One region of the Bradyrhizobium sp. LCT2 genome, then DNA from elsewhere that is predicted to be linked to it. Evidence: riboswitches for the same ligand, from Rfam matches in the RefSeq annotation. Region 1 holds a riboswitch; each other region holds the start of a gene.
What was found. A riboswitch is a leader RNA that binds a small molecule or an ion and turns the genes downstream of it on or off. The one in region 1 is predicted to bind S-adenosylmethionine.
Positions count from the first base shown of each region.

Region 2: it holds a riboswitch for S-adenosylmethionine, as region 1 does, so the genes downstream of both, EI171_RS07955 (O-succinylhomoserine sulfhydrylase) here and EI171_RS13535 (metallophosphoesterase) in region 1, are expected to answer to the same signal.
Region 3: it holds a riboswitch for S-adenosylmethionine, as region 1 does, so the genes downstream of both, EI171_RS41780 (homoserine O-acetyltransferase) here and EI171_RS13535 (metallophosphoesterase) in region 1, are expected to answer to the same signal.

Region 1 is NZ_CP034432.1:2,753,126-2,757,823, forward strand. Features, by position in the region: gene EI171_RS13525 (MFS transporter) at 1-734, shown strand, start outside; gene EI171_RS13530 (carboxylesterase/lipase family protein) at 752-2,260, shown strand; SAM riboswitch at 2,284-2,362, shown strand; gene EI171_RS13535 (metallophosphoesterase) at 2,410-3,156, shown strand; gene EI171_RS44735 (hypothetical protein) at 3,237-3,395, shown strand; gene EI171_RS13540 (aspartate/glutamate racemase family protein) at 3,441-4,169, opposite strand; gene EI171_RS13545 (hypothetical protein) at 4,209-4,349, opposite strand; gene EI171_RS13550 (transporter substrate-binding domain-containing protein) at 4,384-4,698, opposite strand, start outside.
Region 2 is NZ_CP034432.1:1,554,035-1,558,732, reverse strand. Features, by position in the region: gene EI171_RS07965 (hypothetical protein) at 1-921, opposite strand, end outside; gene EI171_RS07960 (2'-deoxycytidine 5'-triphosphate deaminase) at 1,114-2,250, opposite strand; SAM riboswitch at 2,331-2,410, shown strand; gene EI171_RS07955 (O-succinylhomoserine sulfhydrylase) at 2,485-3,672, shown strand; gene EI171_RS07950 (SGNH/GDSL hydrolase family protein) at 3,800-4,698, opposite strand, start outside.
Region 3 is NZ_CP034432.1:8,849,595-8,854,292, reverse strand. Features, by position in the region: gene EI171_RS41795 (prephenate/arogenate dehydrogenase family protein) at 1-637, opposite strand, end outside; gene hisC (histidinol-phosphate transaminase) at 634-1,731, opposite strand; gene EI171_RS41785 (chorismate mutase) at 1,764-2,612, opposite strand; SAM riboswitch at 2,816-2,895, shown strand; gene EI171_RS41780 (homoserine O-acetyltransferase) at 2,987-4,189, shown strand; gene metW (methionine biosynthesis protein MetW) at 4,191-4,698, shown strand, end outside.

The sequences.
Region 1 (4,698 bases):
CGTTCCTGCTTTCCGCTCTGGTGCTGCTGGTCGCCTACCTGGTGCGGCGGACCATGCCGGAAACGCCCGTGTTCGAAGACATCAAGGGCAAGGCGCAAGTTGCGCGCTTCCCCGTCGTCGCCCTGCTGCGCGACTACTGGCCCGACGTGCTGCGCGTCATCGTCTGCGCGCTGATCGCGACCGTGAGCACGATGACCGCCGTGTTCGCACTCGGCTATGCCACCAGCAAGTTCGGCGTCGCGCGCCCGACCATGCTGTGGGCCGGCGTGCTCGGCAACGTCACGGCGCTGCTCACCCAGCCGCTCTGGGCCCTGCTCGCCGACAAGATCGGCCGCAAGCCGGTGTTCATCGGCGGCGTGCTCGGCTGCGCGGTGCTGCTGTTCCCGTACTTCATGCTGGTGACGTCAGGCAACACGATCGCGATCTTCGCCGCCGCGATGATCCTGTCCGGCATCGTCTACGCCGCGCCGAACGCGATCTGGCCGTCGTTCTACGCCGAGATGTTCGAGGCGCGCGTGCGCTATTCCGGCACCGCGATCGGCACGCAGCTCGGCTTTCTCGTCGCCGGCTTCACGCCGCTGGTGAGCGCGAGCCTGGTCGGGGAGGGGCCGAACGGCTGGATCCCCGTCGCGATCTTCGTCGCCTGCTGCTGCGTGATCTCGGCAGCCGCTGCGGCGACGGCGCGCGAAACCCACACCGTCGACATCGCCGATCTCGGCAAGCGGCGCGCTTGAGTGAAGACGAGGCACGCATGCTGACCAGCGCAGTTCAGACCACGAGTGGCCCCGTCGTCGGCACCACGCAGGCCGGTATGCGTGCCTTCAAGGGCGTGCCGTTCGCAACCGCGCCGCGCTTTGCCAAGGCAATGCCGCCGAAAGCGTGGACGGAGCCGCTCCGCTGCACGGGCTACGGTGCTTACGCGCCGCAGCCGGGCCATCTCGATCATGCGGACGAGGCTGCCTGTCTCAGCCTGAACATCTGGACGCCGGCAGAGGCCGATCGGCCGCTGCCGGTGCTGGTCTTCATCCATGGCGGCGCCTTCGTCACCGGCGGCGGCGCCGACTATGACGGCGCATTCCTCGCCGCGCACGGTCCGGCGGTGATCGTCACCATCAACTACCGGCTCGGCCCGCTCGGATTCCTGCAATTGCATCGCCTTGGGCTCGGCGAGGCCAACAACCTCGCGATCTCGGATTCGCTCGCCGCCCTCGACTGGGTGCGCGCCAATATCGCGGATTTCGGCGGCGATCCTGACGCGATCACGCTGTCCGGCCAGTCGGCCGGCGCCTCGATGGTGATCGCGCTCGCAACCCTGCCGCAGGCCAGAGGCAAGTTCATTCGCGCCCTCGCGCTCAGCGCGCCCGGGCGGAACATCATGAGCGCCGATCATGCCGACGACGTTGCACGCCGCGTGCTTGCCGAGCTCGAATTAGCGCACGACCCAACCGCGATTGCCTCTTTGCCACTGCCAAAGCTCTTCGCGGCGGTGGAGCGCGTCAGTCGCAGGCTTGCGGACGAGACCGAACAAGGCACCGTGTTCGGCCCGGTGCTCGACGGAATCGTGATTCCGCGCGAGCCGCGGGACGTCTTCGCCGAAGGAACCTTGCGCGACATTCCGCTCTGGCTCGGCTCCTGCCGCGACGAGATGGTGATGTTCCTGAAGAGCACGCCGCCGGCCGCGATGATCCGCACCACCGAACGACAAGTGCGCGCCGCAGTCGGCGATGCCGGCTGGCAACGTCTGCTGGCGTATTACCGCGCCACAGCGCGCGTCGACGAGGATCCGTACGAGGCGCTGCTGTCCGACGCGTTCTGGCATCGCCCCATGGCAGATCTTGCGCGGCTTCATGCCGCGGCTGGCGGCGCGGTGTGGCTGAGCCGGTTCGACCATCGCCCGGCGCTGGAGCCGTTCCTGTCGCAGGGGCCGACCCACGGTGCCGACAATGCCTGCCTCTGGGCGCACCCGCCGGATTTCATCGACCGCCCGATCCTGAAGCGCAAGGGCGGGCCGATGACGCCCGAGGATATCGAGGTCGCCGCGCGGTTTCAGGCAAGCGTGCTGCGCTTCGTCACATCCGGCGCGCCCGACATCGCGGAAGCCTGGCCGCGGTTCGAGCCGGCCAAGGAGCCGCTCGCAATCTTCGGCCAGCCGTTCCACATTGTGCCTCTCAATGAAGGCGTGCGCTCCCGCCTGTGGGCGGAGCTGTCGGCCCAACGCGGCGCGCCGCAGGCTCCGGCCGCGCGAGCGAAGATCGGTTGATCGCAGCACCTTGGTCATGTAAGCGTTCGTCCAGCGCCGATTTGATCCTCAGCTTGCGGGCGCTTCTAAAAATGCAGCTAAAGAGACCCGCTATCCCTGCATCGTCCCGCATTGGGTGAATCGTCGGCCATCTCGAATGGAGAGGCCAAGTGAAATTTGCTGCCATCGCGGATGTGCACGGAAATCGTCCGGCGCTCGAAGCCGTCCTTGCGGACATTGCTGCGCTCGGCATCAACGAGGTCGTGAACCTGGGCGACCATGTTAGCGGTCCGCTCGAAGCGGCCCGAACGGCTGACCTGCTGATGGAGCGAGGCTTTCCGTCCATCAAGGGCGATCAGGACCGCATTCTCGTGGAGCTGTGGCAGGCCGGCACATCGGCGCGCAGCGATTTCCGAGAGCTCGAACGCAAGCATTTCGAGTGGATGGCAAGCATGCCGTCCACGCTCATGTATAGGGGGCGGGCGTTCCTGTGCCATGGATCGCCAGGGAATGATGCTGCGTTCTGGCTCGACCACATCGCGGGCGACGGCTGCCCGCGTCCGAGCCGGATTGATTCTATTGAGGCCGGCGCCGAGGGGATCGACGCCGAGATCATCCTGTGCGCACACACGCACATTCCGCGCGTGGTGCGTCTGAAGGATGGCCGGCTGGTCGTCAATCCCGGCAGCGTTGGATTGCCCGGTTACGACGGGAAGATGCCCGTTCCCTACGTGGTCGAGGTCGGCACCCCTCATGCGTGTTACGCAATTCTGGAGCATGCCAACAGAGGCTGGTCCGCGACGCTCCGCTACGTGGCCTACGACACCACGGCCATGGCAGCATTGGCGCGGGCCAGGGGAATGCTCACCTGGGCGAGCGCGATTGCAACGGGCTGGGTGCAGCGGGATCACCTGTAATCTGCTTCACACGCGAATGCGCCGAGTAACGCTAGATGAAGTGAGGCCTCGCTTCCGCGCGGCCCGCTTCGGAGCTGGCGATGATTGCTGCACTGGCAAGAGCAATATCCCGCGCGACGGGAACCAATGTCGATGTCGAGACTCTGAAAGTCGTCGTCATATTCTCGGGAGCGGGCCTGCTGCTCTCACTCGTTGCCGCAATGATCTACGGACAGGCTGTCAACGCCGCCTTATTTTAGGCTCCTGCGCGTTCATCGCGCGCCTCGGCGCCCGTCCCGGCTGGTTCAGCGCAGGAACGGCACGGGATGGGCCGCGCGATGGAAGAAATTGATCAGCGTGTTGATGTCGAACACCGGCAGACCCGACACCTCGGCGACGTCCCGCGAGAATGGGCACATGTTGGTGCACTCGAACAGGATCGCGCCGGGATTTTTGCAGGACGCCATGAAGGCTTCCGTCATCTCGATCATCTCGGCGCGCAGCACGTCAGTGTCCAGCTCTTCGCGGCCGAGAATGTAGGTTGCGGGAAACTGCGCATCGGGCTTCATGCCCTGGATTTGAACGAGAATGTCGTCCGGCGACCAGCCGACGCCGCGGAAGTGCCCTTCGTTCACGTGGTGGCCGCGTTCGGTGAAGATGCCGATGACCTTGCCGGGCGGCAGCATGGCGTGGATCAGCGGCGCCTGGATCAGGCTCGAGGTGAAGACCGGGATGTTCACGGCAGCCGCGAGCTGCTTCTGGAACGGCGCGAGGAAGCCGCAACTCGTCGTGATCGCTTTGACGCCGTCTGCTTCCAATTCGCGGGCCGCGGCGATGAACGGCTCGAGCAGGGTCGGATCGGGTTGGTCGCCCATGATCCTTGTGGCGTGCGCGCCGCGCACGATCTTGTAGCGCACCGGGAAGTCGTAGGAGAGCGCGTTGCCGATGTCGCCGCGCGGGCGCGGGAAGCGGGTATCGAGCATCAGAATGCCGATCGTCTCGCCGTAATTCGTGAAGCCGCCGCGGAGTTTCATGGTTCGCCCCACCGATTCGGGATGGTCGTGGCCGGCAGTCTAGTGCGTTTCGTGAAACCGGCTGAGGAGGGACTTCCGCCGTTCGCTGCGCGGCTGGCGGATCATCTCCTCTGGCGTATCGATCCCGGCCATGACGCCATCATTCATGAAGCCGACGCGGGCCCGGTACGGCTTGAGCACCGCGAATCCCCAGACATACATCGCGGATTGGCGCTCAGAACTGCACTTCGCCGGGAATGTCGTCCGCGCCGAGACCTACGGCTTCAAAACCCTTCAACATCCATTCGCGGGTCTGGCCCAGCGAGCGGTTGTAGTCGGCCCAGGCGCTGAGGAAGTCCTTGTAGCGCCGGTCGCTTTCGGCGCGGATGCCCATATTGGTCGGCAGCGTAAGCAGCGGACGTGGCACCGCGAGCTCACCGAGCGTCGGGTTCTTCTTCAAGGTCGCGACCGAAAGCACCGCCAGCGAAATGTTGCAGTCCGCGCGTCCGGTTGCGACGGCGAGGATCGCCTCGTTGCGCTCCTTGAAGCC
Region 2 (4,698 bases), 1.2 Mb from region 1:
GTCAGCGACGTCGTCCATCAGCTTCCAGCTCTGCTGTCGGATTTCGAAGGCGCCTTCGGACTGCGCCGTCTCGGCGGCATCATCCTGCGCAGCGAACAGCGCGTTCAGGAACGATGCGAATTCCCTCGCGCCGCCGCGGCTCGTCGCGAGTGCGGCCGCGGCCTCGTCGAAATACTGCATCCCGATCAGCTTGCCGGTGAGATGCAGCAGATAACCGGCGTCCTCCGGGCCGAACAGCTGCACCATCACGGGCGCGGCGGTGCGGACATATTCCATCGCATAGTTGCGATAGGCTTTTTCAAGCCGCGGCTTCGGCCAGCTCGCGACCGGCAGCGCCGGCGCGGCCTTCGCATCGAACAGCGGCGCTTCCAGATGCCGCGCGAACACCAGGCGCTGGTCGAGTTCGAGCGGATGGTCGTATTGATGATAATAGCCTTCGAGCCCGTCCTGGCCGTCGACGCTCTGCTTGGTGCAGACGAAGCCGAGGCGAAGATCTCCGAGCGCAACCCCGTTGTTGGCGTGCCAGCCGCGCAGCATCGCGCGCGAGACCTCGCCCGGCACGCCGCAGATCGCGGTGCCCTTCCAGATCCAGCGCGGCGGCGGATAGCGGATCCAGGCCTTGGTGTCGCTCTCGTACATGTATTCGACATGCACGCCGCCGATCCAGTTGGAGAGGTAGTGATATTGCGCAGCAGCGACCGCCGGCGGCAGATGGCTGAGGCCGAGCTTCTCAAGCCCCGGCAGGAAACGCTCCTGCTGCTGGCGGCGGAACACGCGGAAGACGAACTCCGCGGCATCCGCGGTGCCGCGCCGCGTGACAACGGTGAGGATAAGGCCGGTGAAATAGGCGTGATAGAGATCGGCGACCGCGCGCCAGCGCTTCCATTGGGCTTCCTGCGCGGAGTCAGCTGCGGCGGTCATGTTCGCTCCCGGCTTGTTGTTTTACGGGAGTGTGTCATCGCGGCTGGGGCGGCGCAACCAGCCACAGACTCGGTGTCATCGCCCGGCGAAGACCGGGCGATCCAGTATTCCAGAGGCAGTTATGATTGAATCGAGACGCCGCGGCGTACTGGATGCCCCGGTCGAGCCGGGGCATGACAGTTGGAGATGTCGCTACACCCGAAAATGTTTCGAGAGCTTCAATCCCTGCGCCTGGTAGTTCGAGCCGATGCGCTGCCCGTACATCGCGTCGGGGCGGGCGAGCATCTTCTCGTAGACGAGGCGGCCGACGATCTGGCCGTGCTCGAGGATGAACGGCACCTCGCGCGAGCGCACCTCCAGCACGGCGCGCGATCCCAACCCGCCGGCACCGGCATAGCCGAAGCCGGGATCGAAGAAGCCGGCATAGTGCACGCGGAATTCGCCGACCAGCGGATCGAACGGCACCATCTCGGCTGCAAAGTCGGGTGGCACCTGCACGGCCTCTTTCGAGGCGAGGATGTAGAACTCGCCGGGATCGAGGATCAGGCTGCCGTCGGGCCGGGCCGAGATCGGCTCCCAGAAGTCCTCGACGGAATAGCCGGAGCGGCGATCGACGTCGACGACGCCGGTGTGGCGCTTGGCGCGGTAGCCGACGAAGCCGCTCGCCTTCTCGCCGGAGAGATCGACGGAGACGGCGACGCCGCCGGACAGATCGGCATCGTCGATGTCGACGAGGCGCTCGGACGCATGCAGCGCATCGAGCTCGTCGGCATTGAGGATGGCGTCACCGGTGCGGAAGCGCACCTGCGACAGGCGCGAGCCCTCGCGCACCAGGACCGGAAATGTCTTCGGGCTGATCTCGGCATAGAGCGGGCCGTGATAGCCGGCACCGATCATGTCGAAGCGGCGGGTACCGTCGGCGATCACGCGGGTGAAGACATCGAGGCGGCCGGTGGAGCTCTTGGGGTTCGCAGCCGCGACGATCTCCGGCGGCAGCGCCAGGCTCTCGAGCAGCGGCACGATGTAGACGCAGTTGGTTTCCAGCACCGCGCCGTCGGCAAGGCTGAACTCGTGCAGCTTCAATTCGTCGATGCGCTCGGCCACCGTGGCGCCGGGACCAGGCAGGAAGCTGGCGCGGACGCGATAGGCGATGTCACCGAGGCGGAGGTCGAGGCTCGCCGGCTGGATCTGGCTTTCGACGAAATCGTATGCGGGCAGGATGAGGCCCGCCTCCGCCATCGCCGCGATCATGCGGTCGGGCAGGATACCATTGGCGTCGGCGGCGATCGTGAAGCTCAACCGGGGGTCCTCGTCAGGGGTCAAACGCATCCGGACGTGCGGGAAATACTAGCCTTTTACGGCTATCCGATGGACGCCTTGACGGAAAGGCCATTGCGGAATATGAGCATCACTTATCCCGTGGTGATTTGAGCCGGCCGGCTTGCAGCCACGTTAAATAAGTCGCTAAACAGGCCGGGGACCTCTGTGATCCCGGCCCGTGGATATATCCAGGCCGGTTTTTTTGTGACCGTTTTCGACGAGACGGTCATGTCGGAGGTACCTATGTCGAAGTCGCCTGCCACTTACCGTCCCGAAACCCGCCTGGTCCATTCCGGCACCCTGCGCTCGCAATTCGGCGAGACGTCGGAGGCGCTGTTCCTGACCCAGGGCTACGTCTACAACAGCGCCGAGGAGTGCGAGGCGCGGTTCAAGGGCGAGGATCCCGGCTTCATCTATTCGCGTTATTCGAACCCGACCATCTCGATGTTCGAGCGCCGCATGATCGAGCTAGAAGGCGCCGAAGCGGCGCGTTCGGCGGCGACCGGCATGGCCGCGGTGACGACCGCGATCCTGGCGCCGCTGAAGACCGGCGACCACGTGGTCGCCTCCCGCGCGCTGTTCGGCTCGTGCCTCTACGTCATTCAGGATCTGTTGCCGCGCTACGGCATCGAGACCACGCTGGTCGACGGCCTCGATCTCGACCAGTGGCAGCGGGCCTTGCGGCCGAACACCAAGACGTTCTTCCTGGAGAGCCCGACCAATCCGACGCTCGACGTGCTCGACATCCCCGGCATCGCCGAGATCGCGCACAAGGGCGGCGCGCGGCTCGTCGTCGACAACGTGTTTGCGACGCCGATCTGGCAGAGCCCGCTCGCGCTCGGCGCCGACGTCGTGGTCTATTCCGCGACCAAGCACATCGACGGCCAGGGCCGCTGCCTCGGCGGCATCATCCTGTCGTCGGAAGCCTTCGTCGCCGAGCACCTCCACAATTTCATGCGCCAGACCGGGCCGTCGATCTCGCCGTTCAACGCCTGGGTCTTGCTCAAGGGCCTGGAGACGCTGGCCGTGCGCGTGCGCGCGCAGACCGACACCGCGGCACGCGTTGCGGAAGTGCTGGCCGGCCATCCGAAGATCTCGCGATTGATCTATCCCGGCCGCGCCGATCATCCGCAGGCAGCGCTGGTGAAGAAGCAGATGCGCGGCGGCTCGACGCTGGTCGGCTTCGAGGTCAAGGGCGGCAAGGCGGCCGCGTTCCGCGTGCTCAACGAGCTCAAGCTTGCGAAGATCTCGAACAATCTCGGCGACGCCAAGAGCCTCGTCACCCATCCGGCAACCACGACGCATCAGCGCCTGAAGCCGGAAGACCGCGCCGCGCTCGGCATCAGCGAGGGCTTCATCCGCTTCTCCGCGGGGCTGGAGCATGCGGACGATCTGATCGAGGACCTGACGGCGGCGCTGGAGAAGGCGTGAGGCGATCGAGCTCTCGTACGGTGGGCAAAGCGAAGCGTGCCCACCATTCACCACCGAGCTGGCGATAGATGGTGGGCACGGCGCGCGAAGAGCGCGCCTTTGCCCACCCTACGGCTACGCAGCCGAACTACATCGGCCGGTACGCCCGCACGTCCCCGGGCACGTTGACCCCGAGCTTGATCTGGCCGACGGAGCGGATGATGTCGTCGCCGAGGAGCTGGGCGAAGCAGGCATAGCCCCAATCGTTCATATGCAGGCCGTCGGCGATCACGAAGCTCTCGACCGGGATCGATTGATTCTCGTGCCAGTCGCGCATCACCTCGAAGCGCGGGAAGATGCCGACGTGACGGAGCTCAGCGACCTTGCCGAGCAGCTTCACCATCTTGCCGGCACTCTCCTTGCGCTGGTTGACGGCCGGCGAATATTGCGGATCGACCAGCACGATATCGGCACCGCCGGCGGCCTGGATGCGGGCGATGCCGTCCTCGACCATCTTGGCGGTGTCGCCGGGATCGAGATTGCGCAGCACGGCGTTGGTGCCGACCTGCCAGATCACCATGTCCGGATGCACGTCGATCACCTCCTTCTGGAGGCGCTTCATCATCTCGGGCGCGTCCTCGCCGCCGACGCCGGCATTGATGACGGTGATGTCCGCGGTCGGATATTGCCGGCGCAACTGCGCCGCAAGACGGTTCGGATAATTGAAATCGGGCGAGCTTGCGCCGTAGCCGGCGGTCGACGACGAGCCGAACGCGACGATCACGACAGGCTTGCCGGCGACGAGCTTGCTTGCGACATGCGGCAGCGACCCCATCGCCTTCGCGCCGCCCTTCGGCGGCAGGCAGGGGACGCGGTTGAAGACGTCACCGGCGGATTTCGCGACCTGCTTCACCTTGTCGATGGCGCGCGCGGTGATGCCGCGCTGTTCGGGAGACGTCGCGGCGACGGTGGTCTGGGAGGGCGATGCCGGAGCGGGATTAGCGGCCTGCGCGGGCGCGGGCGTTGCCTGCGCGGCCTGCGCCTGCG
Region 3 (4,698 bases), 3.3 Mb from region 1:
CCGTCACCTGCGCCAGCTCGTCGGCGGTGCCGACGATGGTGTAGGCGATCAGATGCGGCAGATGGCTGGTGATCGCGAGCACGAGATCATGATGATCCGGCGTCATCACCTCGACCTTGGCACCCATCGCCGCCCAGAAGGCGCGCAAGCGATCGGTGGCCGACGCGTCGACGCCTTCCGGCGGGGTGAGGATGCACCAGCGGTTGATGAAGAGCTCGGCAAAGCCGGAATCCGGCCCCGAGTGCTCGGTGCCCGCCACGGGGTGCGCCGGCACGAAATGAACGGTCTTCGGCAGATGCGGCGCCATGTCCCTGACGATCGCGCCCTTCACAGAGCCGACGTCGGAGACGATCGCGCCGGGCTTCAGATGCGCGGCGATCTCCTGCGCCACCGGTCCGCAGGCGCCGACGGGAATGCAGAGGATGACGAGATCGGCATCCTTCACCGCTTCCGCATTGGTCGCCACGACCTGATCGACGATGCCGAGCTCGAGCACGCGCGCGCGCGTCTTCTCCGAGCGCGCGGTGGTGACGATCTCGCCGGCCAGGCCCTGGAGCTTCGCAGCGCGCGCGATCGAGCCGCCGATCAGGCCGAAGCCGATCAGGGCGATGCGCTGGAAGTGCGGCTGTACGCTCATTTGCCGGCCATGAAGTCGCGCAAACCGTCGACGACGAGGCGGTTGGCCTCCTCGGTGCCGATGGTCATGCGCAGGGAATGCGGCAGGCCGTAATTCTTCAATGCCCGCAGCACGAGGCCTCGCTTCGTGAGGAAGGCGTCGGCGTCGTCCGAGGTCCTGCCCCTGTCGGTCGGGAAGTGGATCAGCACGAAATTGGCGACGCTCGGCGTCACCTTCAGGTCGAGCTTGCCGATCTCTTCGGTCAGCCAGTTGCGCCAGGTCTCGGTGAACTGCTTCGACATCGCCTGATGCGCGGTGTCCTCGATCGCGGCGACCGCGGCGTACATTGCCGGCGTCGACACGTTGAACGGACCGCGGATGCGGTTGACCGCGTCGATGATGTGCTCGGGCCCGAACATCCAGCCGATGCGCAGCGCGGCGAGGCCGTGGATCTTGGAGAAGGTGTGCGTCACCACGGTGTTCTCGGTGGTGGCGACGAGCTCGATGCCCATCTCGTAATCGTTGCGCGAGACGTAGTCGCAATAGGCGGCGTCCAGCACCAGCAGCACGTGCGAGGGCAGGCCGGCGCGCAGGCGCTTGACCTCGTCGAACGGAATATAGGTGCCAGTCGGGTTGTTCGGATTGGCGAGCCACACCAGCTTCGTCTTCGGCGTCACAGCCTTGAGGATGGCGTCGACGTCGCAGGTGAGATTCTTCTCCTGTGCAATGACGTTCTTGGCGCCGACTGCCATGGTGGCGATCGGGTAGACCAGGAAGCCGTGCGTGGTCGAGATCGCCTCGTCGCCCTGGCCGAGAAAGGTGTGGGCGAGCAGGTTGAGGATCTCGTCCGAGCCGGCGCCGCAGATGATGCGGTTGGGGTCGAGGCCGAAGCTGCGGCCGATGGCTTCGCGCAGCACTCGCGAGGTGCCTTCCGGATAGTCTTCCAGATGATCAGCCACCTTCTTGAAGGCCTCGATCGCCTTGGGTGAGGGGCCGAACGGCGTCTCGTTGGCCGAGAGCTTGAACACCTTGCGGCCCGGCTCCGGCACCGGGCTCTTGCCGGGCGTGTAGGGCGCAATATCGAGAATGCCGGGGTTCGGCACGGGGCGGGACATCTTCAACTCCGGAATGGCAGGCGGCTCGTAACTTACGATTTCGACCCGGTCGGGGGCACCGTATAGCGCGTCGCGTGGCTGCCGACGAGGGCCGTGGAGCGCACCGAGGCCCCCGCCTCGATCAGGGCAGCCTTGATCTTGTCGATGCTGCTCGCGCTCGTGACCGAGACCAGCAGCGCGGCGCCATCGAAGGCGGTATCGGGCACCGCCACGATGTCGGCGAGCGGCGACAGCGCCCGCGCGATCTCGGCATTCCACCCCGAGACGCGCACGCTGAAAGTCTCCACCTCCGTCACCAGGGCACTGTCGGCGACGCGCGAGATCGCGAACACGGGCAGCGCGGCCGGATGGTCGGCACGCTCGACGAAGGGCAGCCGCGCGATGATCTTCGGTGCGCCTTCTGCTTCCAGCTCCAGCCACCACGGGGTGCGGCTGGAAGTCGCCGAGACCAGCGCCAGATCGCCCTTGGATTTCGCGACCGCCTCGACCGCGGCCTGCGCGCTGAAATGCGCGACGTAAGGCACGGTGAAGCCGAAATGGAATCGCACGGAATCGCGCATCGCGGGCTCGCTCACCGAGATGTCGGCATGCACCGCGAACGGCGCCTGCACGTAAGTGAACGTCGCGATGATGACGCGCCAGATGCTCTCGACCGTGTCGAGCGGCAGGATGCCGCGATGGCGCTCCACGATCCGCCGCATCATGTCGGCCTCGCGCGCAGGCCGGAACGCCGAGCCCACCTCCTGGGTCTGCTTCACCTGGATCAGGCGGTCGATGATGTCGCCGCGCTGCATCAGGAGGCGATGCATGCCCTCGTCGATCGCGTCGATCTCCTTGCGCAATTCCTGCAACGATGGTGGCGCGGGCGGACGTTGGGACATATCTGGCAAGTGCTGTTGAGAGGCGTTCCAATGCGGGTCCATCAGGTCGGACCCGCCGCGGTCGATGTCTTGATTAGGCAGTCGGAGCGGCGAAAGCAAAGAGAAATGCAAAGGGAAATCGGGCCTTTTCGGCTGACGCGACGGGGACGAATTTGGTCAATCAGGACCGTATCTTGACGAAAACCGTCCAAGCCGTTAAGTTTTGCCTGTTCCGTGGTCATTTGAGCCGGCCGGCTTGCAGCCACGTTAAAAAACTCGCTAAACAGGCCGGGGACGCTTCCGATCCCGGCCGAACCTATCGTTCAGGCCGGGTTTTTTATGGCCTGATGCAAGTAGCGGTCTGAAGTCGGATCGCAAACGAGGTCGATGGTCAGATGGTTGGCGTCACGTCGATATCCAGTCCCGCGATCAGTGCCGATGAGCGGTCGCATGAGGTGGATCATCCGAGCTCGCTCGTCGCGCATTTCGGCGCTGATCAGCCGTTGCCGCTCGACTGCGGCATAGATCTCACCCCGTTCCAGATCGCCTACCAGACCTATGGCGAGCTCAACGCCGATCGCTCCAACGCGATCCTGATCTGCCATGCGCTGACCGGCGACCAGCATGTCGCCAATGTGCACCCCGTCACCGGCAAGCCCGGCTGGTGGGAAACCCTCGTCGGTGCGGGCCGTCCGCTCGATCCGAGCCAATACTTCATCATCTGCGCCAATGTGATCGGTGGCTGCATGGGCTCGACCGGGCCGGCCTCGATCAATCCCGCGACCGGCAAAGTGTGGGGCCTGGATTTCCCGGTCATCACCATCCCTGACATGGTTCGCGCGCAGGCGATGCTGATCGACCGGCTCGGCATCGACACGCTGTTCGCGGTGGTCGGCGGCTCGATGGGCGGCATGCAGGTGCTGCAATGGACGGCGGCCTACCCCGAGCGCGTGTATTCCGCGCTGGCAATTGCCTGCTCGACGCGGCACTCGGCGCAGAACATCGCCTTTCACGAGCTCGGTCGCCAGGCTGTGATGGCCGATCCCGACTGGCACAATGGCGGCTACGCCGATCGCGGCATCCATCCGCATCGCGGCCTTGCGGTCGCACGGATGGCGGCGCACATCACCTATCTCTCCGACGCGGCGCTGCATCGCAAGTTCGGCCGGCGCATGCAGGACCGCGACCTGCCGACCTTCTCGTTCGACGCCGACTTCCAGGTCGAGTCCTATCTGCGCTACCAGGGCTCGTCCTTTGTCGAGCGCTTCGACGCCAACTCCTATCTCTATCTGACGCGCGCGATGGACTATTTCGACATCGCCGGCGACCATGGCGGCGTGCTGGCGAAGGCGTTCGCGGGCATCAAGACGCGCTTCTGCGTGGTCTCCTTCACCAGCGACTGGCTGTTCCCGACCTCGGAATCGCGCGCGTTGGTGCATGCGCTGAATGCGTCGAGCGCGCGGGTATCGTTCGCCGAGATCGAGACCGATCGCGGCCATGACGCCTTCCTGCTCGACGTGCCCGAATTCTTCGACATTGCCCGCGCCTTCCTGGAATCGGCCGGCAAGGCGCGCGGACTCAACGGCAGGGGTGGCTAGGATGTCAGTGCAGGAAGTGCTGCCGCTGGGCGGCCTTAGCGCGGAACAGTCCGGTCATTTTCGCGCCGACCATCTGCTCGTCGCCGAGATGGTCAAGCCGGGCTCCAAGGTGCTCGATGTCGGCTGCGGCGACGGTGATCTGCTCCAGCTTCTGGAGACCCGCGGCATCGACGGCCGCGGCATCGAATTGTCGCGCGAGGGCGTCAACCGCTGCGTCGCCAAGGGCCTCGCGGTGGTGCAGGGCGACGCCGATACCGACCTCGTGAACTATCCCGATGATGCCTTCGACTACGTGATCCTGTCGCAGACGCTCCAGGCGACGCGGCAGCCGCGTGTGGTGCTGGAAAATCTCCTGCGCATCGGCCGCCGCGCCATCGTCTCGTTCCCGAACTTCGGCTTCTGGAAGATGCGGCTCCAGCTCCTGATCGGCGGCCACATGCCGCGCACCGAGAACCTGCCCGCGACCTGGTACGACACCGCCAACATCCACTTCTGCACCATCAAGGATT